2 linked regions of the Priestia megaterium genome follow. The protein of the gene in region 1 interacts with the protein of each later gene in a pairwise test. Links are inferred from orthologs where the notes say so. Each region holds a gene or a part of one and is shown on either strand. Other genes may lie near its edges.

Evidence for each region.
Region 2: the proteins of pcrA (region 1) and lpdA interact in binary tests that used the Escherichia coli proteins (3 or more experiments, as listed by UniProt). The link is inferred for Priestia megaterium from one-to-one orthologs.

Annotation. Positions count from the first base shown.
Region 1 is NZ_CP023317.1:240,568-256,781, forward strand. The notes cover bases 1,650-4,643. They hold pcrA (DNA helicase PcrA), read left to right. Parts: upstream 1,650-2,030; coding sequence 2,031-4,256; downstream 4,257-4,643. Other genes in these bases: pcrB (heptaprenylglyceryl phosphate synthase), read left to right, coding at 1,650-1,978; ligA (NAD-dependent DNA ligase LigA), read left to right, coding at 4,277-4,643. Outside these bases: CEQ83_RS01350 (glycine--tRNA ligase), read right to left, coding at 1-768; more of pcrB, read left to right, coding at 1,280-1,649; more of ligA, read left to right, coding at 4,644-6,283; CEQ83_RS01370 (CamS family sex pheromone protein), read left to right, coding at 6,297-7,490; CEQ83_RS01375 (DUF3920 family protein), read right to left, coding at 7,546-8,031; Asp-tRNA(Asn)/Glu-tRNA(Gln) amidotransferase subunit GatC, read left to right, coding at 8,397-8,687; Asp-tRNA(Asn)/Glu-tRNA(Gln) amidotransferase subunit GatA, read left to right, coding at 8,704-10,161; Asp-tRNA(Asn)/Glu-tRNA(Gln) amidotransferase subunit GatB, read left to right, coding at 10,176-11,606; CEQ83_RS01395 (diacylglycerol kinase), read left to right, coding at 11,841-12,773; 23S rRNA (uracil(1939)-C(5))-methyltransferase RlmD, read left to right, coding at 12,869-14,242; CEQ83_RS01405 (SMI1/KNR4 family protein), read left to right, coding at 14,493-14,855; CEQ83_RS01410 (hypothetical protein), read left to right, coding at 14,999-15,211; CEQ83_RS01415 (YitT family protein), read left to right, coding at 15,438-16,214. UniProt on the Escherichia coli protein: A helicase with DNA-dependent ATPase activity. Unwinds DNA duplexes with 3'-5' polarity. Translocates on single-stranded DNA with 3'-5' polarity. Initiates unwinding more efficiently from a nicked substrate than double-stranded DNA.
Region 2 is NZ_CP023317.1:1,349,420-1,365,469, reverse strand. What follows is about bases 5,449-8,278. They hold lpdA (dihydrolipoyl dehydrogenase), read right to left. Parts: upstream 7,655-8,278; coding sequence 6,242-7,654; downstream 5,449-6,241. Other genes in these bases: CEQ83_RS06800 (dihydrolipoamide acetyltransferase family protein), read right to left, coding at 7,658-8,278; CEQ83_RS06810 (hypothetical protein), read right to left, coding at 5,750-5,992; CEQ83_RS06815 (glycine betaine uptake BCCT transporter), read left to right, coding at 5,449-5,700. Also shown: CEQ83_RS06845 (hypothetical protein), read right to left, coding at 1-82; CEQ83_RS06840 (YktB family protein), read left to right, coding at 351-986; CEQ83_RS06835 (hypothetical protein), read right to left, coding at 989-1,216; CEQ83_RS06830 (UPF0223 family protein), read right to left, coding at 1,347-1,616; CEQ83_RS06825 (aminotransferase class I/II-fold pyridoxal phosphate-dependent enzyme), read left to right, coding at 2,148-3,623; CEQ83_RS06820 (GapA-binding peptide SR1P), read right to left, coding at 3,661-3,786; more of CEQ83_RS06815, read left to right, coding at 4,180-5,448; more of CEQ83_RS06800, read right to left, coding at 8,279-8,959; CEQ83_RS06795 (alpha-ketoacid dehydrogenase subunit beta), read right to left, coding at 9,062-10,039; pdhA (pyruvate dehydrogenase (acetyl-transferring) E1 component subunit alpha), read right to left, coding at 10,043-11,158; CEQ83_RS06785 (YkyA family protein), read right to left, coding at 11,740-12,405; CEQ83_RS06780 (YjcZ family sporulation protein), read left to right, coding at 12,575-12,685; def (peptide deformylase), read left to right, coding at 12,860-13,414; CEQ83_RS06770 (Cof-type HAD-IIB family hydrolase), read right to left, coding at 13,444-14,226; CEQ83_RS06765 (DNA-dependent RNA polymerase subunit epsilon), read left to right, coding at 14,776-14,985; rnjA (ribonuclease J1), read left to right, coding at 14,991-16,050. UniProt on the Escherichia coli protein: Lipoamide dehydrogenase is a component of the glycine cleavage system as well as of the alpha-ketoacid dehydrogenase complexes.

The sequences.
Region 1 (16,214 bases):
TTCTTCTTTCATGCCAAGAGAAAGAAGCCATTTGTTACATGTTTCTTTCCAGTAGTTAAACCATTCTAATTCAGTGCCTGGTTTACAGAAGAATTCAAGCTCCATTTGTTCAAATTCACGTGTACGGAATGTGAAGTTACCAGGTGTAATTTCGTTACGGAAGCTTTTACCCACTTGGCCGATACCGAATGGAAGCTTTTTACGCATTGAGCGCTGAACGTTTTTAAAGTTTACGAAAATACCTTGAGCTGTTTCAGGACGAAGGTAAATTTCATTTGTTGATGTTTCAGTTACACCTTGGTGCGTTTTGAACATTAAGTTAAATTGACGAATTTCAGTGAAGTTAGCTGAACCACACTCAGGACATGTAATTTCATGTTCTTTAATTAAGTCAGCCATTGCATCAAATGAAAGGCCGTCTACGATCATTTCAATGCCTTTTTCTTGAAGCTTTTCTTCAATTAATTTATCAGCACGGTGACGAGCTTTACAATCCTTACAGTCGATCATTGGGTCATTAAAGTTTCCTAAGTGACCAGAAGCTTCCCATGTTTTTGGATTCATTAAAATCGCAGCGTCTAAACCAACGTTGTATGGAGATTCTTGAATGAATTTTTTCCACCATGCTTTTTTAATATTGTTTTTTAATTCTACGCCAAGCGGGCCGTAATCCCATGTATTTGCAAGACCGCCGTAAATTTCAGAACCTTGAAATACAAAGCCGCGATGTTTGGCGTGAGATACGATTTGATCCATTGTTTTTGACATTCTAATTCCTCCTGTAAATGGTAGTAATTCAAGCGAAACAAAAAGAGCGGGTACAAAAAAACTCTCGTCCCTGGGCATATCAACAATATGCCCAGGGACGAGAGTTTTTCCCGCGGTTCCACCCTGGTTGATACAAAATGTATCCACCTTCGTCTGTATATACTCCAGATTGCCTTTTCCTTAAACCATTCTCTAGGCTCCCACCGTCCCTAGTTCGCTTTGTGAAGAGGATTTAAGTACTATTGATCCTTCAGCGTATATCATATGAATTTTAGTAGCTATATATTAGCATATCCTATGCAGAGAAACAATAACCTTGTGCAAAATGGGCTTTTTTTGTGATGTTTTCTTCCGAATTTGAGGGTGAAACCATATCTTTTGTACATATTTTTTGAAAACAAAAAACGTGATGAAAAGTTCGGTTTTCCTTTCATTTCACCCTCTTAGTTTTGTTATAATGAACAAATGGACGAGCGCGAACTTTTAAGTGTAAAGAAATGGAGGAACCTATATGTATGATATTAAAGAGTGGAGACATGTCTTTAAATTAGATCCTAATAAAGAGATTTCAGATGCAGATTTGGAGAAAATTTGCGAATCCGGCACGGATGCGGTTCTTGTCGGAGGATCTGATGGAGTGACTCTAGACAATGTACTGCAGCTGTTAATGCGTATTCGCCGCTACACGGTGCCGTGTGCGCTTGAAGTATCAACAATTGACTCTGTAACGCCTGGGTTTGATTCTTATTTTATTCCGACCGTTTTAAACAGCAAGGATCCAAAGTGGATTGTTGATTTACATCACGCGGCGATGAAGGAATACGGAGAGATCATGGACTGGGATGAAATTTTTGTAGAAGGATACTGCGTACTTAACCCCGAAGCAAAAGTAGCTGAGCTAACGGAAGCGAAAACCGATTTGGATGCAGAAGATGTTGTAGCGTATGCTCGCATGGCTGAACGCATGTTTCATTTGCCCGTTTTCTATCTAGAATACAGCGGAACATATGGAGACCCTGCATTAGTGGCAGAAGTGAAAAATTCGCTAAATGAGACGAAGTTATTTTACGGCGGCGGTATTGAGACAAAAGAGCAAGCAAGTGAGATGGGAGAGCTAGCTGATACAGTTATTGTAGGAAATGTTATTTATACAAATTTATCGGAAGCATTAAAAACGGTAAAAGCGGTAAAAAAGAATATTGCACAGTGAAAAATAAATAAAGTAGAATAGAGAATATATGTTCGATATAGGCGGTGAAAACGTGAATTTTTTAAGTGAAAAATTATTAACAGGATTAAACCCTCAGCAGCAAGAGGCAGTTAAAACAACAGACGGACCATTATTACTTATGGCCGGTGCAGGAAGTGGGAAAACACGCGTATTAACGCATCGAATTGCGTTTTTAATGGCGGAAAAAGAAGTTGCACCTTGGAATATTTTAGCTATTACCTTCACAAACAAAGCAGCTCGTGAAATGAGAGAGCGTGTGGCAAGTATCGTTGGCGGAGTGGCAGAAGATATCTGGATTTCAACGTTCCACTCGATGTGCGTACGTATTTTACGAAGAGATATTGATCGTATTGGCTTTAATCGCAACTTTACGATTTTAGATTCAACGGATCAGCTGTCCGTTATTAAAAACATTTTAAAAGATCAAAACATCGACCCAAAAAAATTCGATCCGCGCTCGCTATTAGGAAGCATTAGTTCAGCTAAAAATGAACTGAAAGTAGCGGAAGAATTTGATAAAACAGCAGCAGGACCATATGAAGAAGTTGTAAGTAAAGTCTATAAAGAGTATGAAAAGCGTTTAAAGAAAAACCAAGCGCTCGATTTTGATGATTTGATTATGACAACGATTCAGTTATTTAAACGAGTTCCTGAAGTGTTAACGTACTATCAGCGCAAGTTTCAATATATTCATGTGGACGAGTATCAAGATACAAACCATGCACAATATATGCTGGTTCGCTTGCTAGCCGCACGATTTGAAAATGTATGCGTAGTAGGGGATTCAGATCAGTCTATTTACCGCTGGCGCGGGGCTGATATTACAAATATCTTGTCATTTGAAAAAGACTACCCAAAAGCCAAAACCATTTTGCTTGAACAAAATTATCGTTCAACGAAAACGATTTTGGCTGCGGCAAACGGCGTCATTGCAAACAATATGAATCGTAAAGTGAAAAACTTATGGACGGAAAACGATGAAGGCCAGAAGATTTATCATTACCAAGCAATGAGTGAGCATGATGAGGCACAGTTTGTAGCACGTAAAATCAAAGAAGCAGTAGACAGCGGCAAACGTAAATATAGCGATTTTGCCATTTTGTATCGTACAAATGCACAGTCGCGTGTAATGGAGGAAGTACTGCTAAAATCTAATATTAACTATACAATTGTCGGCGGGATTAAGTTCTACGACCGCAAAGAGATTAAAGATTTGCTTGCGTACTTGCGCTTAATTGCCAACCAAGATGATGACATTAGCTTAGCTCGTATTGTGAACGTTCCAAAACGCGGAGTTGGAGCTACTTCAGTCGATAAAGTAGCCAATTACGGAAACGTTCATGACATTTCTATTTTCAAAGCGCTTGATGAAGTAGAATTGATGGGGTTAACGGGTAAAGCAACAAAGGCACTTCGTGATTTCCAATCCATGATTTCAAACTTAGCTCAAATGCAAGACTATATGTCTGTAACAGAGCTTGTGGAACAAGTATTAGAAAGAACAGGGTACCGTGAAGCGCTTAAAGTAGAAAAAACAATTGAAGCACAAAGTCGCTTAGAGAATATTGATGAGTTTTTATCTGTTACAAAAACGTTTGAAGAAGCAAGCGAAGATAAGAGCTTAGTAGCATTTTTAACCGATTTAGCGCTTGTTGCTGATATCGATAAGCTTGACGACGAGGAAGAAGAAGAGAACGAACAAGTGATTCTGATGACGCTTCACTCAGCAAAAGGTCTAGAGTTCCCGGTTGTTTTCCTAATGGGTATGGAAGAAGGCGTATTCCCTCATAGCCGATCGTTATTCGAAGATAATGAAATGGAAGAAGAACGACGCTTAGCCTACGTAGGGATTACACGTGCTGAACAAGAATTGTATTTATTAAATGCTCAAATGCGTACACTATTTGGTAAAACAAACGTCAATCCAAAATCGCGCTTCATTGGAGAAATCCCAAGCGAGCTTGTGGAATCTTTAAATGAAACGATGCGCAAGCCTGCTGCTGGTCGTTCAGGGGCTTCAGCTTCGCCGTTTGCAGCGCGCCGACAAGCGGCCGTGGCAAAAACGAAGCTTGTATCAACGGGCAGTGAATCGATTGGATGGAGCGTTGGAGATAAGGCCGAGCATAAAAAATGGGGAATTGGTACAGTTGTAAGTGTAAAAGGAGAAGGAGACTCAAAAGAATTAGACATTGCTTTTCCTAGTCCTACAGGTGTAAAAAGACTGCTTGCTAAATTTGCCCCGGTTACGAAAGTGTAATCGTGAAAAGGAGCTAGAATATGGAGTTTGAGACAGCAAAATCACGCGTTCAAGAATTACGTGACTTATTAAATCAATATGGTTATGAATATTATGTGTTAGATCAGCCATCTGTTCCAGATGCAGAATACGATAAATTAATGAATGAGTTAATTGAAATAGAAGAATCGTTTCCAGAATTAAAAACAGCTGACTCACCTACTCAGCGCATCGGCGGCCAAGTGCTCGATGCGTTTGAGAAGGTTCAGCATCAAACGTCTATGCTAAGTTTAGGAAATGCATTTAATGAAGAAGACCTTCGAGATTTTGATCGCCGAGTGCGCCAAGCCGTTGAAGACGAGTTTTCTTATGTATGCGAACTTAAAATTGACGGGCTTGCTGTATCTCTTCGCTATGAAGATGGATACTTAGTGCTGGGTGCTACGCGCGGAGATGGTACGACTGGTGAAAATATTACTGAAAACTTAAAAACAATTCGCTCGATTCCACTGCGAATTAAAGAACCGTTATCAATGGAAGTTCGCGGAGAAGCATTTATGCCGAGGAAATCATTCGAAGCACTTAATGAAGCAAAAATGGAAAGAGATGAAGTTCCGTTTGCTAACCCCCGTAACGCAGCTGCTGGCTCACTGCGTCAGCTAGATCCTAAAATTGCGGCAAAACGTAATTTAGATATCTTTGTCTATGCCATGACTGATACAGGAGAATTAGAAATCGACTCTCACAGCGAAAGTTTGAATTTACTCGATGATCTTGGCTTTAAAACAAATAAAGAAAGACAGACGTGTGAAACCATTGATGATGTGATTGCTTATATCGAAAGCTGGCAAACGAAACGTCCAGAACTATCTTATGATATTGATGGCATTGTTGTAAAAGTAGATTCATTTGATCAGCAGGCTGAGCTTGGAACAACGGCCAAGAGTCCACGCTGGGCTATTGCTTATAAGTTTCCTGCTGAAGAAGTTGTAACCAAGCTTGTAAATATTGAGCTGACGGTAGGCCGGACAGGTGTCATTACGCCAACAGCTATTTTGGAGCCGGTTCAAGTAGCAGGTACGACGGTACAGCGTGCGTCTCTTCATAATGAAGATTTGATTCGTGAAAAGGACATTCGCATCGGCGATTATGTCGTGGTGAAAAAAGCAGGAGATATTATTCCTGAAGTAGTGAATGTGATTGAAGAGAAGCGAACGGGAGAAGAGCAAGAGTTTACGATGCCCACTCACTGCCCTGAATGTGAAAGTGAACTGGTGCGTTTAGAAGGAGAAGTTGCGCTTCGCTGCATTAATCCAAGCTGTCCTGCTCAAATTCGTGAAGGACTTATTCATTTCGTGTCCCGCAATGCGATGAACATTGATGGACTTGGTGAAAAAGTTATATCACAATTATTTCGTGAACAGTTAATTAAAGATGTAGCGGATATTTATACGCTGACAAAACAGCAGTTAATCGAGCTTGAGCGCATGGGTGAGAAATCTGCGGATAATTTGATTGCGGCCATCGAAGCTTCTAAAGAAAATTCGCTTGAGCGTTTGCTTTTTGGTTTGGGCATTCGCCACGTTGGAGCAAAAGCTGCAAAGACGTTAGCTCAGCACTTTGAAACCATAGACAAGTTAACAAAAGCAACGTATGATGAATTAGTGGCAATTAATGAAATTGGTGCCAAAATGGCTGATGCTATTGTCGCTTACTTTACACAAGAAGAGGTTCAAGAACTTATACATGAATTAAAAGAGTATGGAGTAAACCTTACATACAAAGGACCCAAGCTTGTAAGTGTAGAAAATGTAGATTCTGTTTTTGCTGGTAAAACCGTTGTATTAACAGGTAAGCTTGAACAGCTATCTCGCAATGAGGCAAAAGCACAAATTGAAGCACTTGGCGGTAAAGTCACAGGAAGCGTAAGTAAAAAGACAGACCTTGTTGTGGCAGGGGAAGAGGCTGGTTCCAAACTGACAAAAGCTAACGAGCTTGAAATTGAAGTATGGGATGAAGCAAGGCTACTTACGGAATTAAATAAATAAGAGGTGTGTGTAGTTGAAAAAGATATTGTTACTTTCTCTTGCGGTCATGCTTGTAACTTCAGCGTGTGCACCGAACCTTTCGGACGATAAAGAGACTGTTCAACAAACCAACAACAAGAAAGAAAAAGCAGTTATTCCGAAGTATAGTATTTCAGACGATTATTACCGAACAATTCTTCCATTTAAAGCGGGAGTGGCAAGAGGCTTAGTAGCAGCAAACTTAAATAACCGCTTGGATGCGCAAGAATTTGAAACAGGCTTAATGCGCTTATCGACAGATAGCTATTCTCCGAAAAAATATGTGTATCAAGAAGGCCAGTACCTTGATAAAGATACCATTCGCTCATGGTTAAGCCGTAAGCTGAGTGATAAACAGTTTAAAGATCTTCAAAGCAAAGCAAAAGATGATACGGCGAAAAAGAAGCTTAAAAACACTGGGTTAAACCCAATTGATACAGAAAAAGGCGATTTGAAAACTCGTAACGAAACAAGTCCAATGTACTTAGCGAACATTACTGAGCAAGATTACCTTATTCAAGACGGAGACGATAAGGTAAAACTTGGAGGCGTCACAATTGGTCTGGCGATGAATTCTGTTCATTATTATACAGAGGAAAATGGTTATGCCCGTGAAAAACAACTAACCGATAAAAATATTGAAGAGCAAGGCAAAAAGATGGCCGATGAAATTGTGCAGCGTATGCGTAATATCAAGGGCTTAGAAAACGTTCCAATTCGAGTAGCATTATTCAAACAAAGTGCTAAGTCCTCTTTAACACCGGGTAACTTTATAGCTGTCGGAAATGCAGGTTCAAATGATACGGCCGTTGGCAGCTGGGATAATTTAGACGAGCAATATTATTTATTCCCATCATCAGATGCAACAAAAGATCACCGAGATGATGCGATGAAGTTTGATGAGTTTAAAGCGCAAATCGAAGACTACTTCCCAAACTTTACAAGCGTAGTAGGGAAAGGGTATTACAAAGATGGACAGCTTCAAAAAATGACGATTGATATTCCCGTACAATTTTATGGAAAAGGTGAAATTGTAGGATTTACTCAGTACGTTGCTGGTTTAATGCTTGATCATTTCCCTTCATATATGGAAACGAGTATCTCTATTAACTCAGTAAGCGGACCGGAAGCTCTCATTGTTAGAAAAGCAGATGAAGACAAGCCGTTCGTTCATATTTACGAAGAGTAAGCAAAAAAAGACACTGCTCAAGCAGTGTCTTTTTTTAATTCTATGAAATTGCCTCCTATGAAGAAATGGCGTGAGAATTTTGTCTCGTAAACTTAGCAAGATAATAAGCAGCAAATGCAAATGCATCTTGTTCGGTTGTCCGCTCTTCATACGGGCGTTTTTTATCCAGCTCAAATTCTTTCTGATAATAAGGGATGTGATCTTGAATATAGTGACGCAGCTCGTGAAAGATGGTTTCAACAAGCGGAAGGTAGTCATCAAATTTAAAAATAAATATAATGCCGACTTCTCGCCAGTAAACACCTGAGGCAAACTGCAGGTATTCTGCTTCTTCTTCTCCAAGAGCGGAGACAATTTTATTGGCTTCACATGAATCACAAAAAATGATAGGAATATGAAAGGCTTTATTTAAACAAGCAAAAACATCTTTTTGCAAGGTGGACAAATCCCACTTGAATTCTTCATCTAATACAAACCATCTTCCGCTTTGCTGATACACAGGGCGCTGGTGGATGACTGACTGTATAAGTATTTTATTCAATTTTTATAGCACCTCTTTTACGGTAAAGTAGTTATTCGTTTTCTTTACTTTCCCAAAGACTAGTGAAATTAAAACATGGTGGTGTGTTCTTCTAAAGCATGTTTCTCTTTCTATCTATCTTTTCTAAAAAGAAGGTTATTTTATACCTATGCAAGAGAGAAATATTTTATGACGAAGGAAAAGTATGGAATGTTGTTTGAATGAAATAGATTTGGTATAAAATAGAAGTGATAAATGTAAGCCCTGTCTTGTCTGGCGGGGTTTTTAATATTTTAGGAACTAGTCTCAGAAATGTTGCCTGTTGCTAGTGAAGTTTGGTATTATCAGTATATTGTAGTGGGACGAATATTCGGAGGTGAAGGAACATGTCAAGAATTTCTGTTGATCAAGTAAAACACGTTGCAAACTTAGCGAGACTTGCGGTGACGGATGACGAAGCAGAACTATTTACAAAACAATTAGATGCTATTATTACATATGCAGAACAATTAGATGAGCTAGATACTACAAATGTAAAACCAACTTCTCACGTATTGGATATGAAAAACGTGATGCGTGAAGATAAGCCAGCTAAAGGCTTACCAATTGAAGACGTAGTAAAAAACGCGCCAGACCACAAGGATGGCTACATTCGAGTACCAACTATTTTAGAATAAGGAAGGAGGCTTTACGATGTCTTTATTCGATCGTAAACTTTCAGAACTACATAGCCTTTTACACAAGAAAGAAGTACGTGTACAAGATTTAGTAGACGAATCATACAAACGTATTAATGAAGTAGATGATAAAGTAGGTGCGTTCTTAGCGCTTAATGAAGACAACGCTCGTGCTTATGCAAAAGAGCTAGATGAAGCATTACAAACAAAAGATGAATTTGGCCTATTATTTGGTATGCCGATCGGTGTAAAAGATAATATTGTCACAAAAGATTTACGTACAACTTGCTCTAGTAAAATTCTAGCAAACTTTGATCCGATTTATGATGCAACAGTTGTTCAAAAACTGCAGGCAGCTGAAGCAGTAACAATCGGTAAATTAAATATGGATGAATTCGCAATGGGTTCTTCAACTGAAAACTCAGGTCTTCAGTTAACGCGCAACCCATGGAATTTAGATTACGTACCGGGTGGATCTAGCGGTGGTTCAGCTGCAGCTGTAGCAGCAGGAGAAGTTCCGTTCTCTTTAGGTTCTGATACAGGTGGTTCAATTCGTCAGCCAGCTGCTTATTGCGGTGTTGTTGGATTAAAACCAACGTATGGTCGCGTATCTCGTTACGGATTAGTGGCATTTGCATCTTCTTTAGATCAAATCGGACCAATCACAAATTCTGTTGAAGATAATGCATACTTACTTCAAGCAATTTCAGGCGTAGACCCAATGGATTCTACTTCTGCTAATGTTGATGTACCGGATTATGTATCTGCTTTAACAGGTGACGTAAAAGGTCTTAAAATTGCTGTTCCAAAAGAATACTTAGGCGAAGGTGTGGGCGAAGAAGCTCGCCAGTCTGTTTTAGATGCACTAAAAGTGTTAGAAGGACTAGGCGCAACTTGGGAAGAAGTATCGCTTCCACACTCTAAATACGCATTAGCTACGTATTATCTATTATCTTCTTCTGAAGCGTCTGCTAACTTATCTCGTTTTGACGGCGTTCGCTACGGATACCGTACAGATAATGCTGAGAACTTAATCGAAATGTACAAGCAGTCTCGAAGCGAAGGCTTTGGAAACGAAGTAAAACGCCGTATCATGCTTGGGACATTTGCGTTAAGCTCTGGTTATTATGATGCTTACTACAAAAAAGCACAGCAAGTACGTACGTTAATTAAGCAAGACTTTGAGTCTGTATTTGAAAACTATGACGTTATCATTGGACCAACTACACCAACTCCATCATTCAAAATTGGTGAGAAAACAGATGATCCATTAACAATGTATGCAAACGATATTTTAACAATCCCAGTAAACCTTGCTGGAGTACCTGGTATTTCTGTGCCTTGCGGCTTATCAAATGGATTGCCATTAGGGTTACAAATTATCGGTAAGCATTTCGACGAAAGCACAATCTATCGTGTTGCTCATGCATTCGAACAAGCAACTGAGCATCATAAAGCGAAACCAGCACTGTAAGGGGTGAGATAAAGATGAACTTTGAAACGATTATTGGTCTTGAAGTACACGTTGAGCTTAAGACAAAATCTAAAATTTTCTCAGCAAGTCCAAACGCATTTGGTGCGGCTCCAAATGCTAACACAAGTGTAATTGACTTAGGTTATCCTGGCGTACTACCTGTGTTAAACAAAGAAGCAGTTGATTTTGCAATGAAAGCGGCGCTTGCGCTAAACTGTGAAATCGCAACAGATACAAAGTTTGATCGTAAAAACTATTTCTATCCGGATAACCCAAAAGCTTATCAAATCTCTCAATTTGATAAACCAATTGGCGAGAACGGTTGGATTGAAGTAGAAGTTAAAGGTGAAACGAAGCGCATTCGTATCAACCGACTTCATTTAGAAGAAGATGCTGGTAAGTTAACGCATACAGGCGATGGCTATTCACTAGTAGACTTCAACCGTCAAGGTACACCTCTAATTGAGATTGTATCGGAAGCAGATATGCGTTCTCCTGAAGAAGCATATGCTTATTTAGAAAAACTAAAATCAATCATTCAATATACAGGCGTATCTGACTGTAAAATGGAAGAAGGTTCACTTCGCTGTGATGCCAATATTTCTTTACGTCCAGTTGGACAAGAAGAGTTTGGTACAAAAGCTGAGCTAAAGAACTTAAACTCATTTAACTATGTGCGCCGCGGTCTTGAACACGAAGAAATTCGTCAAGAAAAAGTGTTATTGTCTGGTGGCCTAATCGAGCAGGAAACACGCCGTTTTGATGAGTCTACGGGTGAAACAATTCTGATGCGTGTAAAAGAAGGATCTGACGACTACCGCTACTTCCCAGAGCCTGACTTATTAGAATTACACATCGACGAAGAGTGGAAAGAACGCGTTCGTGCTTCGATTCCTGAACTTCCAGATGCTCGTAAAAAGCGCTATGTAGAAGAGCTTGGCTTACCTGCTTATGATGCAATGGTATTAACGCTAACAAAAGAAATGTCTGATTTCTTTGAAGCAACACTTGCTGCAGGCGGAGATGCTAAACTATCTTCTAACTGGTTAATGGGTGAAGTTTCTGCTTACTTAAACTCAAATCAAAAAGAACTTTCAGATGTAGCATTAACACCTGAAGGTCTAGCTGGTATGATTCAATTAATTCAAGAAGGTACAATTTCGTCTAAAATTGCGAAAAAAGTATTCAAAGAATTAATTGAAAATGGCGGAGATGCAAAGAAAATTGTAAAAGAAAAAGGTCTTGTACAAATTTCTGATGATGCAACTTTACGTAAATTCGTAACAGATGCATTAGATGCAAACCCTCAGTCTATTGAAGATTTCAAAAACGGTAAGGATCGTGCAATCGGCTTCTTAGTTGGTCAAATTATGAAAGCTTCAAAAGGTCAAGCGAACCCACCTATGGTTAATAAAATTCTTTTAGAAGAAATTAATAAACGCTAAATTTGATAACTAAATGTGAGGTGGGTATCCATCTCACATTTATTATGAGTAAGGGCGATCGCGCTGAAGGTATGAATAAAAACCCAAACGTGAATATTGTATATCAAGGTTAATTTCTTTATAATATGTTTGTTCATGCCCCCTCTTGTTGATGATGTAATGTGAGGGGGCATTCTTTCACTGATAAAAGTAGGCAAAGATTTGTGACAAATTATCATTATTAGGATGATGAATATGAAAAGAGCGAGAATTATTTATAACCCGACATCGGGCCGTGAAATTTTTAAGAAAAACTTACCGGAAGTTTTGCAAAAGCTAGAGCAAGCAGGCTACGAAACATCTTGTCATGCTACAACTTGCGCTGGCGATGCAACAGAAGCTGCCAAAGTAGCAGTAGAGCGCCGCTTTGATGTTGTAATTGCAGCCGGTGGAGACGGTACCATCAATGAAGTCGTAAACGGTATTGCCGGACAAGACTATCGTCCGCAGCTAGGTATTATTCCTGTTGGAACAACCAATGACTTTGCTCGTGCCATTAATGTCCCGCGTACAATTGAAGGCGCTGTTGATGTTATTGTAGAAGGTGTAACGAAGCCAATTGATTTAGGCTGTGTAACAAACGACGGAGAAACGCATTACTTTGTAAATATCGCCGGAGGCGGCCGTTTAACTGAATTAACGTATGAAGTGCCAAGCAAGTTAAAAACAATGCTTGGACAGCTAGCTTACTATTTAAAAGGCATGGAAATGCTTCCTTCTATTAAACCAACATCCGTTGAAATTGAGTATGACGGAAAATTCTTTGGCGGCGAGATTATGTTCTTCCTCGTTTCCTTAACGAACTCAGTCGGCGGTTTTGAAAAGCTGGCACCAGACTCTTCTTTAGATGACGGCATGTTTGATTTAATTATTTTAAAGAAAGCAAATTTAGCTGAGTTTATTCGAATTGCGACACTTGCGCTGCGAGGAGAACATATCAATGATCCTCATATTATTTATACAAAAGCGAACCGTGTTAAAATTCATACGAATGATAAAATGCAGCTAAATCTAGATGGCGAGTACGGTGGGTTATTGCCTGGGGAATTTGTAAACTTATATCGCCATGTAGAAATCTTTGTTCCAAAAGCAACAGCTGAATTGATGGAAAAAAATGAGATCGCCTAATTGCGATCTTTTTTCATGCTTTCCTTTGTTTGGCTTTCGCTCTTATGGTACAATCAGTTCAGCATTTTCAAATGACTAAAAGGATGTAACGATAAATGGAAAAATTAAAACCACCTGTAGAAAAAAATGAATATATAGATGTTGCGTTTGAAGATTTAACGCATGACGGAGCGGGTGTAGCGAAAGTGAACGGATTTCCTATTTTCGTTCAAAATGCGCTGCCCGGCGAAAGCGGCCAAGTAAAAGTCATTAAAGTAAAAAAAGGCTATGCGTTTGGCAAGCTTATCAAGCACCATACAATTAGTGAGCAGCGTGTTGAAGCACCCTGTCCGGTATACAAGCAGTGCGGAGGCTGTCAGCTGCAGCATGTAAGCTATGAAGGACAGCTGCAATTTAAACAAAAGCAAGTAAAAGACGTCATGGCGCGAATTGGCCATTTACCTGACGTTCCGGTACATTCGACGCTAGGAATGAACGATCCTTGGCGCTATCGAAACAAAGCTCAAGTTCCCGTAGCAGAGCGAGAAGGCGGTTTGGTCGCTGGATTTTATCAGCAGCGAAGCCACGATATCATTAACATGGATGCCTGTTTGATTCAGCAGCAGGCAAATGATGATGTTGTTCAAGCTGTCAAATCAATCTGTGAAAAGCATGGGGTTTCTGCTTACCAAGAACAAAAGCATAAAGGCTCGCTTCGTCATATCATGGCGCGCTACGGACTTGTAACGGGTGAAATTATGGTTGTAATTGTGACTCGTACAGCTGAGTTGCCAAACAAAAAGCGTATTATAGAAGACATTATCGAAGCCGTGCCGAACGTGAAATCAATTGTTCAAAACGTCAACAGCAAGCGCACGAACGTCATTTTAGGGAACCAAACGAACGTACTTTGGGGAGAAGAATATATTTACGACTATATCGGCGACGTTAAATTTGCCATTTCAGCAAAATCATTCTATCAAGTAAACCCTGAGCAAACGAAAGTGCTTTATGACAAAGCGCTCGAGTATGCAGATTTAACAGGAGAAGAAACGGTCATTGACGCCTACTGTGGAATCGGAACAATCTCGTTATTTCTCGCTCAAAAAGCGAAAAAAGTATATGGCGTTGAAATCGTGCCTGAAGCGATTGAAGATGCAAAGCGCAACGCTGAGCTAAACGGTATTCACAACGTTGAATTCGAAGTAGGCGAAGCAGAGGTCGTCATTCCAAACTGGTACAAACAAGGCATCAAAGCGGACGTCATCGTCGTAGATCCGCCGCGAAAAGGATGCGACGAAGCCCTTTTAAATACCATCATCGAGATGAAGCCGAAAAAAGTTGTCTATGTTTCATGCGGACCAGCAACTCTTGCGCGTGATCTAGCTATTCTAGAAAAAGGCGGCTATGAGACGGTTGAAGTTCAGCCTGTCGATATGTTCCCGCATACGACGCATGTGGAGAATGTGGCGGTGCTTACATTAAAATAAGAAAATTGTTTGAAACACCACTATCATTAGGAATGGTAGTGGTGTTTTATATTGGCTTTTATTTTTAATACAGTACGGAATATACTAAAAGATTTATAGAGAAACAAATAAAAGCAATTATAAATGGGAGTAAAAAGATTCCTAAATATACATAAGGCAAAATGGAGGAAGCAAATTGATTACGTGGGAAACGGATGAAAAAGAGGTAAGTTTAGAAACCATTTTGAATGTAGAAAAAGTATAGGATGTATTGTTTCCAATCCACTTTATTGAATGTGTAACAAAGTATCATGGTGGAGAACCTTCAGCTGATGGATTTAATGTTGGAAAGAGAGAATGTTCTTTTTACCACTTACTAAGTTTTAATCAGGAGAAAAAGGATTACATTTTAAACGTGTATCATGATATTAAATACCAGCTAGTTGATGGTATTTGCCCATTTGGAGATGACATAGCGGATAATCATGTATGTTTTGACTACCGTTCTAACTCTCAGCGGCCTCTTATCGTTTTTATAGATCATGAACTAGCATACGAGAATCCTGAAAGCGGTATGTTTTTCGTCGCCCATTCATTTGAAGAATTTATTAATGGTCTATATGAAGAAGAATAAAATTAAAATAACTTTCCACCAAGAGACTGGGACAAAAGTATTTTAACCCAAGTAAAAAACGAACCATTAATCAACATGTTTGATTCGTGGTTTATTTTTTTGTTAGGGCAAATAAGTGTCGTCTGTTTCGTTCCTTTTAGCAGTTGATTGGAGGGCAAGGCGAAGACTCCTGCGGGAAAAGCGGAATAGGTGAGACCCCGCAGGAGCGCAAGCGACGAGGAGGCTCAGCGGCCGCCCGCGGAAAGCGAAGTCTTGCACGGAAATCAACTGCGGTTCCATACAAGCTCATCTATACTAGTTGTTCGCCTTTAAAATACATTCATTTCATTATGATGTCTCAACCTCTTTTAGGTTAAATAAGTACGGAAAAGGTAAAGGTAGCATTTCTATAACAAAAGCAGCAAAAGCTTGATATAAAAGCATTATCCGCTTGTATGTCCGTTTTATTTTGCAGTTTGTCCACCCCACCAACACAGCAAATTTCTGAATATACTTTTTTTAAGGTTTTCAATATTTTAGGAATTATAATAAAGAAGCAATAAATGAAAACATTATATTTGTGGTAAGAGGTGAAGGGACATCATGTATAGAGCAATTGCTATTATAGCGGGTTCTGTGTTAATTGGATTTGCATACAATTGGTTTTTAATCCCCCATAAAGTGCTAAGCAGCGGAATTAGCGGTATTGCTATGATTATAGGAATTTTAACGCCTGCAAGCACGGGAACAATGAATTTTTTGTTGAATTTACCCCTTTTAATTATTGGTTTTATGAAGTTAGGAAAGCGGTTTGTTTTACATACGCTGCTGTCCGTTGTGGCTTTATCAATTGCTTTATACGTGATTCCCTTGAGAGCTGTTAGTACAGATCCTATTCTGTCAGCTGTTTTTGGAGGAGTTTTAACTGGAATTGGCGTAGGGTTTGTTTTTCGTCAGTCAGCTTCGACAGGTGGATTTGATATTATTGCGATGCTTCTTACGCATAAAAAAGAATTTCCGCTTGGCGCTATATTATCAGCGATGAATGCCGTGGTCGTATTTGTTTCAGGTTTCTTTGTGAATTGGGACGCGGCTTTATATACGATGCTTTCGATTTTCGTCACAGGAAAAGTAGTGGATGCGATTCATACTCGCCACATTAAGCTCACGTTAACCATTATTACGAGAAAAGGCGAAGAAATGAAGCAGCAGCTTCTTACGAATTTGGTGCGCGGTGTGACGTTAATGAACGGTGAAGGAGCTTATTCAAGAGAAGACCGTAAAATATTAATGACGGTGATTTCACGCTATGAGCTTGCAAACCTCAAGCAGTTAATTCAATCTGTGGATCCTGAAGCTTTCGTAAATATTACGGAAACG
Region 2 (16,050 bases), 1.1 Mb from region 1 along the record:
ACTCGTAATCTAACTCCAACCGAATTACACCTAATCTTTTTTGTCCATCATTCTTCTTATACATATTCACCACTTGTTTCATGTTTCAAACACCCCTCTCAAATTATTGAACCCACTTATAGAAAACTAAATTTTCAGATATTTTGATTGATATAGTCTATGTCGAAACCTAATCTCATGCAACTAAATTGTGTGATTACCTATAAAAAAATGATAGACACGTTTTGACAAGCATATGCGAATTAATTGGTGTTTATGCTTTTCATGTGGTAGAATCTTCGCGTAAATCATACTTACTTGCATAGATGCACAGCAGCTATACATATTCACTAAAAAAACGGAGGTTTCACATGGCATTCTCAGGATTTTCACAAGATGACTTTAACGTATTCCGTATCGAGGGGCTTGATGCACGTATGGAAGCCATCAAGACAACGATACGCCCAAAATTCGAACAATTGAGCAATCATTTTGCTCCTACTCTTTCTTCACTTTGTGGAGATGAAATGTTCGTACATATTGCCAAACATGCACGAAGAACAGTTAACCCGCCAGCAGATACGTGGGTAGCCTTTGCTAACAGTAAACGCGGGTATAAAAAGCTCCCTCATTTTCAAATTGGCCTTTGGGAAACACACGTCTTTGTGTGGTTTGCCGTCATTTACGAATCACCTATTAAAGAACAATTTGGAAAGCTGCTAAAACAAAACATGGAGGAGATTCGTCAAAATATCCCAGACTCGTTTGTTTGGTCGAAAGATCATACAAAACCTGATAGTAAAAAAATGGGCGACTTATCTTCTGAAGACTTAGAGAGTTTGTTTGAACGTCTAGAGACGGTTAAAAAAGCTGAGATCCTATGCGGCATTACAATTCCAAAAGAAGAAGCGATTGCAATGAGCGGCGAAGAATGGATGGCTCGTATTGAACAAACATTTCATACGGTAACTCCATTATATGAACTAACTAAAAAAGCATATGCATAATTTTAACGAATTGATATAAAAAAATGAGGGTGACACATAACGAAAGGAAGCTCATCGAAAGACCAATAAATGGGATACATAAGCTGAAACGCTTGTGACACCGCAGTTGATTTCCCTGCAAGGCTTCGCTTTCCGCCGGCGGCCGGTGAGCCTCCTCGTCGCTTGCGCTCCTGCGGGGTCTCGCCTGTTCCGCTTTCCCCGCAGGAGTCTTCGCCTTGCCTTCCAATCAACTGCTAGAAGAAACGAAACAGATAAACTCTATGTTCACCGTAACAAAAAAAAACGAATCATTAATCAAACAATTTGATTAATGATTCGTTTTTTACTTCGGCTAAACTACTTTTGTCCCAGTCTCATTTTTTACATTTTTATGATATCTCCAGAAGAAGCAGCCTTTGCTTTTTGAATCGTTCGATAAGAAGAGTATTTGCTTTGGTCTTCAAAATCGTTACAGATTGTTTTTTCTTCTGCTTTACTTGGCACAATTTCTTTAAATCGGCGATAGACTGCCATTAGGTGATCACGCTCAATACCTTTTTCATAAGCTCGTTCAATGCTTTCAAAAAACTTCACTACATCAATAATTTCTTCTGTACTCCAATCAAGGGAGATAGGGTATTGATATTCCACTTCTCATCACTCCATTTATTTCTTCATTCTATGTATATCTATATTCTTAACTCTATCACAATCTATAATGTACACAAAATTTATTCTCTTTTCACCCAAAAGAATTTCTCCTTTTTTTTCTTTTTATTTTCTCTTTAAAATATCTTTGCAAATAGGTTAATAAGTGCTATAATTCTTTTGTTTTATGGGGATTTTCAAAACATAAAGAACTATAAAATAATAAGTAATAAGCAGTTTACAATTACTTGTATTTTTTTAACTAAAAATTGTATTTATATTATCAAACAGTAGTAAACATACGCGTTTCATTCATTTATATAATGGTTAAAATCAAGAAAACTGCGGAGTAGAATTTCTGTTGAATTTCTTTTGTAGAAAAAAGATCTGATATTTTAATATGTATAATTCAACAGCCATTAGTTTTTGATATATAAAATTGAATGCTGTAATTTGATAAAAAAACAATCAAAGTCCCTCTAAGCTTTGCTTAGAGGGACTGACAATTTATGATAAAAGAGGTGTATAGCAAAGTTGTCTTCTCAATTTTCAACTCCATTATTTACTGGATTAGTTAATCACGCTAAGAAAAACCCAACACAATTCCATATCCCTGGACATAAAAAAGGAAATGGAATGGATCCTGAATTCCGCTCATTTATTGGCGATGATGCTTTATCCATTGATTTAATTAATATCGGTCCCCTTGATGATCTTCACCAGCCAAAAGGCATTATCAAACAAGCGCAGGATTTAGCTGCAGAAGCATTTGGTGCTGATCATACTTTTTTCTCTGTTCAAGGAACGAGCGGAGCAATTATGGCAATGGTTATGGCGACATGTGGACCTGGAGATAAAATTATCGTTCCTAGAAACGTGCATAAATCTGTTATGAGTGCGATTGTTTTTTCAGGAGCTACGCCTATTTTTATTCATCCTGAAATTGACGAAAATCTTGGCATTTCTCACGGTATTACATCGGACTCTGTAGAAAAAGCCTTAAAGCAGCACCCTGAAGCAAAAGCAGTGCTTGTTATCAATCCAACTTACTTTGGAATTTCCGGAGACCTTCGTAAAATCGTAGAAATTGCCCACTCGTATCAAGTGCCTGTACTTGTTGATGAAGCTCACGGCGTTCATATTCACTTCCATGATGATTTGCCTCTGTCTGCTATGCAGGCCGGTGCAGATATGGCAGCAACAAGCGTGCATAAATTAGGCGGTTCTATGACGCAAAGTTCCATTTTAAACATACGCGAAGGCTTAATTTCTCCAAAACGCGTACAGTCTATTTTAAGCATGCTGACAACAACATCAACCTCTTATCTGCTGCTGGCTTCTTTAGATGTTGCACGAAAACGTCTAGCTACAGAAGGAAAAGAGCTGGCTGAACGTGCAATTTCTCTTGCTGAAAAAGCACGAAAAGAAATTAATACAATTGAGCATATCCGATGTATAGGCAGAGAAATTTTAGGCACAAAAGCTACGTATGATTTAGACCCTACTAAATTAATTATTTCTGTTTCAGATTTAGGAATTACGGGCTATGACGTAGAAAAATGGATGCGTGAAGCTCATAATATCGAAGTGGAAATGTCTGACCTTTATAATATTCTATGTATTATCACGCCCGGAGATACAGAAGAAGATCTTTCACGTCTTGTCACAGCTCTGCGTGAGTTATCCGCAAAATTCCATAACCTTTCTGAGACAACGGCAAAACCGGCTATTTTATTACCTGATATTCCTGTATTGGCTTTAACACCTCGTGATGCTTTTTACGCTGAAACCGAAGTGGTACCTTTTCATGAGTCAGCAGGTCGTATTATTGCAGAATTTGTAATGGTCTATCCTCCTGGTATTCCTATTTTTATTCCTGGGGAAATCATCACTGAGGAAAATTTAACCTACATTGAAACAAACTTAGAGGCAGGTTTACCAGTGCAGGGTCCGGAAGATTTTGAATTAAAGACATTTCGTGTCATTAAAGAACATAAAGCAATTCAATAAAAAAAAGGTGCGGAATTCCGCACCTTTTTTTATTGAATTAATCTAAATCTTCATCTGCTTTTTGACATTCTCCGCTTTTACATGTTGAGTATAATCGCGTCACTTTCTCATCTTCGAAATGATCAATTGTGCAGTTACATGTTTGACATACGATTGTTCCCATTTTGTAAACTCCCCTTTAACCGTCTTTTTTTGTAAGCGTTTTACAACTCTTGATATTATATTATTATGTCACATTAAATATGTCAACAACTAATTAGTATGTCACATTAAAAATATTTTTCTCATAAATGTTATATTTGTTTTCAAAAAACTGACCCCTTAGCATCATCTCTATTTATATGAAAAAACTATGTCTAATTTCATATCTATTTCGGCACTTTAAAATAATTACGAAAAATAAGAATTTGAGATCTTGCCTTTTTTTCTTACTAATAGGGTAGACATTTCATACAAACTTTACTAGAATGTATAACCATGTGGTTTCATGTATAGCTAAAAAGGTTATATGAGAAACTATGTTATGTAAAATAGAATAGGAAAGGAGTGATAATCGATGAAAAAACTGACTCCTGTTTTTATCATTTCGGTTATTATTGCTGCAGTATTTATCGTATGGGGTGTTATTCCGGAATCTGTGCTAGGAAGCGCAGCGCTTACACCTGTCACATCGGCAATACATAGTTTTATCATCGAGAAATTTGGCTGGTATTATTTATTAGCAGCTACATTATTCTTAGTTTTTACGCTGTACTTAATTTTTTCAAAGTACGGAAACATTAAACTAGGTAAACCTGACGAAAAGCCTCAGTATGGTTATGTCTCGTGGTTTGCTATGTTATTTAGTGCTGGTATGGGGATTGGACTTGTATTCTGGGGTGTTTCAGAACCAATCAATCATTTTCATACTCCACCTTCTGGTGAAGGCGGTACAGCAGAATCAGCTCGTGCAGCTCTACGTTATTCGTTTTTCCACTGGGGTTTACATCCTTGGGCTATTTATTCCGTTCTTGCACTGGCCCTTGCATATTTTCAATTTAGAAAAGGTTACCCGTTCATAATCAGTAATATTTTACGTCCACTATTAGGAAAACGTGTTGATGGACCTCTTGGAACGATCATAAACGTCATCGCCGTATTTGCAACTATTTTTGGGGTGGCAACATCTCTAGGACTGGGCGCTATTCAAATTACTGGTGGAGCCTCTTACTTGTCGCCAAGTATTGATAATAATTTCACGACTCAATTAATTGTTATTATTATCGTGACGTTCTTGTTCATGCTGTCAGCACAGACAGGTCTGAACAAAGGTATTAAGTATTTGAGTAACATTAATATTGTTTTAGCTATTCTGTTAATGCTATTCTTGTTATTTGCAGGTCCAACCAACTTTATTATGGACTTATTCGTTACAACAATTGGCAGCTACATTCAAAACTTGCCGTCGATGAGTTTTCGATTGAGCCCGTTTGATAACAGCACCTGGGTTCAAGATTGGACAATTTTCTACTGGGCATGGTGGATCGCCTGGGCACCGTTCGTTGGTACGTTTATTGCTCGTATTTCACGAGGTAGAACCATTCGAGAATTTTTAATTGGTGTACTAGCTGTTCCGACCGTATTTGGCGGATTATGGTTTGCCGTATTCGGAGGTTCTGGGGTCTACTTAGACTTTTTCAAGGATCTTCCTGTTATGGATGTTATCAATAATAAAGGAACAGAAGTTGCTTTATTCTACGTACTTGAACAGTTTCCATTTGGTACGTTCATGTCCATTGTCGCTATTTGCTTAATTGCTACATTCTTCATTACATCAGCTGACTCAGCTACATTTGTTTTAGGAATGCAGACAACAAATGGTGATCTAAATCCTTCAGGCTCTATTAAGCTTACGTGGGGCTTAATTCAATCGTTAACAGCAATCATTCTGCTTTGGACAGGTGGCTTGGATGCACTCCAAACGGCTGCGATTATAGCAGCACTTCCATTTTCAATTGTGCTGGTGTTAACGGTCTTCTCATTAATGAAAGCATTTAAAGAAGAAGGCGCATTAAAAAAAGAAAAGAAATCTGTGTAAGATAAAAAAAGCGTTAGCTTATATAAGCTAACGCTTTTTTTATGCACTCTTACGCCGTGCAAAATAAAATTAGTTGATAACATGTCAAGCAGATAGCTGACGTTGTGCCCGTCATCATAAGCGCCAGTCTTTTAGATTTGACGTTCATTTCTGCTATGCCGTAAGCTAAATAAGCAAATACTAAAAACAAAATAATTTTAGATGTCAATTGATCACGTTTTGATAGCAATTCAACCAGTGAATAACCTATCCAAATAACAATGTGTAAGCTCCAAACGAAATATGTCTTCATAGCTCCTTCGCCGCCTTTTCATTCGTTATCCAAAGAAGCAATTTTTTATCTACCTATAAGGAAAGCACGTCCCACTTCATATGTATGCATCTAGAGCTCATTTAAGACTGCCTCAGCGCTTTTTACACGTTTCTTCTAAAGGAGATACTCATCAGCAATAAAAACTGTCTGACAAGCATCTGATACTTGATGAAAACCGTTTTCTTCAAAAAAAAAAGCTGATGCATACGCATCAGCTTTTTAAAAACATTATTTTACAATGTGAATTGGGCTTCCAATAGCTACTTCAGCAGCTTCCATTGTGATTTCACCTAATGTTGGGTGAGCGTGAATTGTTAATGCGATATCTTCAGCTGTTACGCCAGCTTCGATAGCAAGACCAAGCTCAGCGATCATGTCAGATGCGCTAGGTCCAGCGATTTGAGCACCAACAACTACTCCGTCTTCTTTACGAGTGATAAGCTTCAAGAAGCCTTCTGCAGCGTTAAGTGCAAGCGCACGTCCGTTAGCAGCGAATGGGAATTTAGAAGCTTTAACAGCTAATCCTTCTTCTTTCGCTTGTGCTTCAGTATAACCTACAGATGCAAGCTCAGGCTCAGAGAATACAACTGCTGGAATTCCTAAATAGTCAATTTCAGCAGGTTCGCCAGCGATTACTTCAGCTGCGATTTTACCTTCGTAAGAAGCTTTGTGTGCAAGTGGTGGTCCAGTTACGATATCACCAATTGCAAAGATGTTGCTTACAGATGTACGAGTTTGGTTATCGATTTCGATAAGACCACGGTCAGTCATTTTAACGCCAACTTGCTCAAGACCAAGCTCATCAGTGTTAGGACGGCGACCTACAGTAACTAATACGTAGTCAGCATCGATTACTTTTGACTCTCCGCCTACTTCAAACGTAACTTGTACGCCATCAGCAGTTTCTTCAACACCTTTAGCCATTGCTTTTGTATAGATTTCAACGTTTCCTTTTTTCTTAAGGTTACGTTTAACAAGAGAGCTCATTTGTTTTTCAAAACCAGCTAGAATTTCATCAGCAGCTTCTACAAATGTAACTTCTGTACCGAAGTTAGCAAAAGCAGTACCAAGCTCAGTACCGATGTAACCTCCGCCGATTACAACTAATTTTTTAGGAACTTCTTTAAGCGCTAATGCACCTGTAGAGTTGATTACGCGCTCAGAGAATTTGAATCCAGGGATCTCGATTGGACGAGAACCAGTTGCAAGGATTGCATTTTTGAATTTGTACGTTTGTGCTGAATTTTCATCCATTACACGTACAGTTTCGCTGTCAACGAAGTAAGCTTCACCTTTTACGATGTCAACTTTGTTACCTTTAAGAAGGCCTTCAACACCGCCAGTAAGTTTGTTTACAACGCCGTTTTTGAATTCTTGAACTTTAGAGAAATCAACTGTTACGTTCTCAGCGATAATCCCCATGTCTTCAGAATGTTTAGCATGTTCAAAACGGTGACCTGCAGCGATTAATGCTTTTGAAGGAATACAACCAACGTTTAAGCATACGCCTCCAAGATTACCTTTTTCTACGATTGTAACTTTTTGACCTAATTGAGCTGCACGAATTGCTGCAACGTAGCCACCAGGGCCAGCACCAATGACAAGAGTATCAGTTTCGATTGGGAAATCTCCTACTACCATTTATTACGCCTCCATTAATAATAATTCTGGATCATTTAATAAACGCTTGATTTGGTTAAGAGCGTTTTGAGCTGTTGCGCCATCGATAATACGGTGGTCAAAGCTTAGTGATAATGCTAATACTGGAGCAATTACAATTTCACCGTCGCGTACAACTGGTTTTTCAGCGATACGTCCGATACCTAGAATTGCAACTTCTGGATGGTTGATAACTGGAGTAAACCATTGTCCACCAGCAGAACCGATATTTGTGATTGTACAAGAAGCGCCTTTCATTTCAGCAGGAGCTAATTTACCATCACGTGCTTTTCCAGCAAGGTCGTTAATTTGATCCGAAATTTCGAATACAGATTTACGATCAGCATTTTTCACAACTGGTACTAAAAGACCTTTTTCAGTGTCAGCAGCGATACCGATGTTGTAGTAATGTTTTTGAATTACTTCATCTGTAGAATCATCAATTGAAGTGTTAAGAGCTGGGAACTTCTTAAGTGCTGAAGTTAACGCTTTTACCACGTAAGGTAAGAATGTTAATTTAATACCTTGATCTGCTGCAACTGTTTTGAATTTTTTACGATGAGCAACAAGAGCTGTTACATCGATTTCATCCATTAATGTTACGTGTGGAGCAGTGTGTTTAGAGTTAACCATAGCTTTTGCGATTGCACGACGGATACCGCTCATTTTCTCGCGAGTTTCTGGTAGATCGCCTTCAGGAATAGCTTGTGCTGCTGCTGCTTTTGGTTCAGCTGAAGCAGTTTCCTCTTTAGCTGGAGCTTCAGCAGTTGCTGTAGCTGTAGAGCCACCAGATAAGAAGCTATCGATGTCATCTTTAACAATACGTCCGTTTTTACCTGAACCAGGAACAGCTTTAATGTCTATACCTTTTTCACGAGCATATTTGCGCACTGAAGGCATAGCAATTACTTTGCGGTTAGGATCAACATCAGCTTGTGCTGCAGGAGCTGTTGCTTCTTCAGTCACTTCTTCAGTTGAAGCTTCTTCTTTAGCTTCTTCTGCTGGTGCATCATCATGATCGTCACCTTTGAATTTTAAGTCTTCGTATCCAGGAGCATCAAAAGTAACGATAACTTGTCCTACAGTAGCTACTGTACCTTCGTCAACTTTTACTTCTAATACTTTACCTTTTACAGGAGATGGGATTTCAACAACAGCTTTGTCATTTTGTACTTCTGCTAGTACATCATCCTCATCAATTTCATCTCCAGCTTTTACGAACCATTTTACAATTTCACCTTCGTGGATACCTTCACCGATATCCGGCAGTTTAAATTCAAATGCCACGTGTCTTCACCCTCCTAGTTAGTTGCGTTCAATTTGTTAGTGTTTATTTTATCTAAGACAGAAATCAGCACAAAGCTGATTTCTATCACAGTAAAATGCTAATTAAAATTCAAGTACTTTCTTAGCTGTTTCAACGATGTCTTTGTGGTCTGGTAACCATACGCCCTCAGCTTGAGAGAATGGGAACACAGTATCCGGTGCTGTTACACGTAATACTGGTGCTTCTAAGCTTAAGATTGCACGATCGTTAATTTCAGCTACAACGTTAGCTGCGATACCAGCTTGTTTTTGAGCTTCTTGAACTACTACTACGCGACCAGTTTTTTCAACTGATGCAAGAATTGTATCGATATCTAAAGGTTGAACTGTACGTAAGTCCACTACTTCAGCAGAGATACCTTCTTTTTCTAGTTCTTCAGCTGCTTTTAACGATGAGTGTACCATTGCACCGTAAGCGATAAGCGTTACGTCTGTACCTTCACGTTTCACATCAGCTGTACCTAAGTCAATAGTGTATGATTCTTCAGGTACTTCTTGACGGAATGAACGGTAAAGCTTCATGTGCTCTAAGTATACAACCGGATCGTTATCACGGATTGATGAAATTAAAAGACCTTTTGCATCGTATGGAGTTGAAGGAATTACAACTTTTAGACCAGGTTGAGATGCTACGATACCTTCTAAGCTATCAGCGTGAAGTTCTGGTGTATGAACGCCTCCACCAAATGGTGAACGGAATGTGATTGGTGCATTCCAGCGACCGCCAGAACGGTAGCGCATACGTGCAGCTTGACCTGATACAGAATCAAGTACTTCGTATACGAAACCAAAGAATTGAATTTCAGGAACCGGACGGAAACCTTGAGTCGATAGACCCACAGCAAGACCACCGATACCAGATTCAGCTAATGGCGTATCGAATACGCGATCTTCGCCGAATTCTTGTTGAAGACCTTCAGTCGCACGGAATACTCCACCGTTTACGCCAACGTCTTCACCAAAAACTAATACGTTTTCGTCGTTTTTCATTTCTGTGCGTAACGCATCAGTAATCGCTTGAATCATTGTCATTTGCGCCATGGCTTACTTCGACTCCTTCTCTTTGTAGATTTCATATTGCTCTTGTAAGTTTGAAGGCATAGTTTCGTACATGATTTCCATTAAATCTGTAACTTTTTGTTTTGGATAATCGTCAGCCTTCTTAATAGCTTGTTTGATATCTTCTTTAGCTTGCTCGATTACTTTGTTTTCTTCTTCTTCATTCCAGATGCCTTTAGCTTCTAAGAATTTACGGAAGCGAACAAGTGGATCTTTCTTTTCCCACTCAGTGTCAAGCTCAGCTGTACGATAACGAGTTGGATCGTCACCAGCCATTGTATGTGGACCATAACGGTAAGTTAATGTTTCAATTAAAGTTGGACCTTCACCGTTTACTGCACGCTCACGAGCTTCGCTTACTGCAACGTATACTGCTAGTGCATCCATACCGTCTACTTGAACGCCTGGGATACCAACAGCCGCTGCTTTTTGAGCGATTGTACGTGCTGCAGATTGCTTTTCAACTGGTGTTGAAATTGCAAAGCGGTTGTTTTGTACAACAAAGATTGCTGGAGCTTTGAATGCACCTGCGAAGTTCATACCTTCGTAGAAGTCACCTTGTGAAGCTCCGCCGTCACCTGTATAAGTGATCGCTACTGCTTTTTTACCGCGCTTTTTAAGACCTAGTGCCACACCAGCAGTTTGCACGATTTGTGCACCGATGATGATTTGTGGAGAAAGTACATCTACACCTTCTGGCGCTTGGTTACCGTGGAAATGACCACGAGAGAATAAGAACGCTTGATATAGTGGAAGACCATGCCAAATTAACTGAGGCACATCACGGTACCCAGGTAAAATGAAGTCTTCTTTTTCTAATGCGAAATGTGAAGCGATTTGAGAAGCTTCTTGCCCAGCAGTTGGTGCATAGAAACCTAAACGACCTTGACGGTTCAATGAAATTGAACGTTGATCAAGAATACGAGTGTATACCATGCGAGTCATTAACTCTTTTAATTTTTCGTCAGATAAATCTGGCAACGCTGATTTATTTACTACTTCGCCCTCTTCATTAAGAATTTGGAACGTTTGGTACTGCTCAGCGATTTTATCAAGTTGCTTTGATACATCAATAATAGCCTTTTTAGTTTTAGCAGCCATCTAAGTCACCTCTTCCTTTCATTTAAGCCGTATAAATTCATTTTACTAATCAAACAAACATACACGCTTTTAGAATGTCCCAAATGGACAAGTAAAAGTCATATTTTGTCGAGTAGCTTTTTGAATTCGCTAATCCTTAACATTTCTATGTATTCCCCAGCGAATTCTGTGCAAACATTTACGTAAAAGGAAAGTTTAAGCGAAACGAGCGTTTCGTTAAACTGTATTAATTATTTTGCAAAAATGATTAATACAACACTTACTACGCTACCTAGTTTACAATACACTAAAACAGTTCGTCAATGCATTTACATCAAGAAATTACGCTTTTTTAGTTTGTGAAATAAAACACATAAAAAAGACATGCTGTACTATTACACAGATACAAACTGTATTATATGTTTTATAATAACCTTCTCTTTTTTTACGTCTGCACATCTCCTATCTTGCCACAAATAAACGATTTTTTAAAACAATAACCTTTTGTAATTTTTACTTGAATCGTGTCGAAACTCTTTCTTTATTTCAGAAAACCTTCCTTTTCAGCCAAAAAAAAAGACCTGTAAACTTCACAGGCCTTCTTATTTATCCTCGCTATTTTTCACCTTTAACTTCGTTTTGTTATAAAAATCTTCTTTGGCTTTGTTATAGTCAGCTGTTAGTGTGTTAAACGTTTCTTTTTTCTTTTCAACTTCTTTATAAGTAGCATTGATCGAAGCGATTTGTGTTTCAAGATTCTCTAATTTCACATTGTCTTTTTCAAAGAGCGTATATAGCTGACGATCTAATTCAATGGAATGAAGATAGGCATCATGTAAGGACTGGTAGGCCTTATAACGCTTCTTCATTAACGAAGATAGTTCAAGCGCCTCTTCTTTTGCTTTGCCGTCCTCTAGCTTTTGGATCTTTGGCTCTGTCGCTTCAAACTGTTTTTGCGAAGCGCTGATGCTTTTTTCTTCTTTTTGTAATTTATTTTCACGCTCATCTAATAACTGCTGCGCTTTTTGTGCTTTATTTTTTATTTTCTTTTTATCTTTAATCCCTAGCTCAATAATTTGGTCGTATATCGCATTTTCTTGCTGTTCTAAATCAGCTAACGGTTTTTGCTGATCAGCAAATTGCTTTTCTTGTGCTACCACTTTTTCTAATCCATTATATACCTCAAGTTCAGGCGATGAGCCCTCTGCACAGCCTGCTAGTGACATAGCAGCAATGCCAATAACTATATATCTTCCGACGCATTTCATATTTGGTAAATCCTCCCTTATCCATGGGTCATTATACAATTTTTGTAGGAAATTAGCAATTTATCTACACCCTTTTTCCACCTTTTAATATATTATACTAACCCAATCGTGAAAAAAAGGGAGTTTATTACTTTTTACCTTGGGATTGATAACTACGGGAGGTTACATTATGTTGGGTTATGGTGGATATGGCTGCGGCGGTTCTAATAAAGGTTTCGTGTTATTAATCGTACTGTTCATTTTATTAGTTATTATCGGCTGCAGCTGTGGCGGCTGGTAATTATACAATAAAAGCGGCTAACTGCCGCTTTTATTTTTTCTTATGCATGTTTTTCCAAATGTTTGATACATATAATTAGTAGAAACATTTCTGTGGTCAAGGTCGAGGTAATGACTTTTTTATACGGATTTGGTACACTTTATACCTATAAAATAGCCTAGGGAGATGTGAAAGTTGATTACAATGAACGATATTATCCAAGACGGACACCCAACGCTGCGAGAAGTAGCAAAAGAAGTACCGTTACCTGCTTCTGAAGAAGACAAAAAGATTTTACATAGCTTATTAGAATATGTGAAAAACAGCCAAGACCCTGAAATTGCTGCTAAATATGGACTGCGATCTGGTATCGGACTTGCCGCTCCTCAAATTAATGTATCAAAACGAATGATTGGGGTACACGTTACGGATGAAAAAGGCAAGCTATACAGCTATGCATTATTTAACCCTAAGATCATTAGCCACTCAGTTGAAAAGACATACCTTACAGGCGGTGAAGGCTGCTTGTCTGTCGATCAAGATATCCCAGGATTTGTTCCTCGATATGCACGCATCACAGTAAAAGGCACAACGCTTGAAGGCGAAGAAGTGAAAATTCGTTTGAAAGGCCTTCCTGCTGTCGTATTTCAGCACGAGATTGATCATTTAGACGGAATTATGTTTTATGATTACATTAATAAAGAACATCCATTTCAAGAACCTGAAAATGCTTTTCCATATGAACGCTAAAAAACGCGAGCTAGAGCTCGCGTTTTTTCTTATTTTAACAATCCTACTAGCTCTAATCCGTGGAGAATACCACCTTCTGCTACATCTTTTGTAACAAGATCAGCCACTTCTTTCACGACTTCTTCCGCATTTCCCATCGCTACGCCATTTCCGACAAACTCAAGCATTTCGATATCGTTTAAGCCGTCTCCGAATGCATATACATCTTTTTTATCAAAGCCAAGCTTTTCAATCATGGTCTCAATTCCTCGCGCTTTTGATCCACCTTTTGGGAGAACATCAGTTGAAAATTCATGCCAGCGAATAAAGTCAAATTTCTTAAATTTTTCTTCATAAGGAGCTTCTTCTCCCGCTGTACAGAATAAGAGGGATTGATAAATTTCACGCCCTTTGAAATAAGCAGGATCGTGGTGAGGGTGGGTAAATCCAATTTTCAGCGTGCTGATGCTGGATTCGATATAATCATGAAATTCAATGTTTGATTTCATATCTTCATGATCCATGTATACGACAGGATGATCATGCTCAACAGCAAAAGCCGTTAAATCCTGAAGCTCTTCTTTATTTAACGGCTTTTTGTAAAGAACTTCTCCATTTAAGACAATGTACTGACCATTAAAGCTAATATATGTTTGAATATCCAACTCTTCACGCAGATCTTTAAACATAAAAGGAGCCCTTCCAGTTGCAATTGCCACTTCATGCCCCTGCTCTTTTAACAGCTGGACAGCTTTTTTTGTAGAAGCAGGCAGTTTTTTATCATGATCCAATAACGTTCCATCAATATCAAAAAAAATAATCTTTCGTTCCACGTTTATCACCTTATTTTTTATAATTTTTTATCTCTTTGTTAGGCATTTCCAATTATACCAAACAAGCACTGATTTCTCTATAAATGGACGTTCCTATTTACATTTTTTCCATATTTAACCACGAGAAACCTCTCCCTTTTCATCATATAATAAAAGTACAGAGAGAGACAGGCAGGTATCGAAAAAAAACAAAGGAGCTGAAAAATCATGTTAAAAGATTTTCGAAAAAGGCTGCTAAAACGCTGGAATGAATTATTGCGTAAAAAAACGATGGCATAATCGATTTTTTTAGGGCTTTCTGTTGTAAAATTTGCAGAGTGTGTGTCTGCATCGTACAATGGAATAGCCCTTATTTTTTATACGCCCGGAAAATATAGTCTTGTATCCGTTTCCTATTAATATTATTCTATAATTAATTGACTTGTTATATTTAGATGACTAAAATGTAGTGAAAGCAAGTTTCTTTAGAAAATACATGAAATACATACACATTTTATAATATAATAAAATAAGTTATTTGAATTTCGGAATTAAGGAGAGATTTTTGTTATGATTTTTAAAGTTTATTTTCAAGAAAAAATGAGTGAAGTAGCTGTACGTGAGAATACAAAAACAGTGTATGTGAACGCAGATTCTGAGCGTGACGTTCGTAAAAAGTTAAAAGCGCGTTCAATTAATATTGAGTTTGTTCAAGCAGTGACTGGAGACTATCTAGAATATGAACAACAGCATGAAGATTTTAAAGTATTGGAGATATGATGAAAATGAAATTTGTAAAAAATAATCAAACGGCAGTTTTCGCCCTGGGTGGACTAGGCGAAATCGGTAAAAATACGTATGCCGTACAGTTTCAAGATGAAATTATTCTTATTGATGCAGGAATTAAATTCCCTGAAGATGAGCTTTTAGGAATTGACTACGTTATTCCTGACTACAGTTATTTGGTAAAAAATGCAGATAAAATCCGTGGCCTTTTCGTTACACATGGTCATGAAGATCACATCGGCGGAATTCCTTACTTATTAAGAGAATTAAACATTCCTATTTATGCAGGGAAATTAGCCCTTGGACTTCTTCGCAACAAATTAGACGAGCATGGGTTGCTTCGTACAGCTCAGCTTCATGAAATTACTGAAGATGACGTAATTAAATTCCGTAAAACATCGGTAACGTTCTTCCGCACAACTCACAGTATTCCTGATTCTTACGGAATTGTGGTAAAAACACCAAACGGACAAATCGTACATACAGGAGATTTCAAGTTTGATTTTACACCAGTGGGCGAACCGGCTAACTTAACAAAAATGGCTGAAATCGGTAAAGAAGGCGTTCTATGCTTGCTTTCAGACAGTACAAACAGTGAAATTCCTAACTTTACGATGTCTGAGCGCCGCGTAGGTGACAGCATTCATGACATTTTCCGTAAAGTAGACGGCCGTATTATTTTTGCAACGTTTGCTTCAAATATTCACCGCTTACAGCAAGTAGTGGAAGCAGCCGTATTGCATAACCGCAAAGTTGCTGTATTCGGACGCAGTATGGAAGCAGCTATTGAGATTGGCCAACAGCTTGGATATATTTCATGTCCAAAAGATACGTTCATTGAGCCTTCTCAAATTAACCGAATTCCAGCTAACCGCGTGACTATTTTATGTACAGGCAGCCAAGGTGAACCGATGGCAGCGCTATCTAGAATTGCAAATGGTACTCACCGCCAAATTCAAATTATCCCTGGAGATACGGTTGTATTCTCATCTTCACCTATTCCAGGAAATACAGTAAGTGTTAGCAAAACAATTGATATGCTATTCCGTGCAGGAGCAG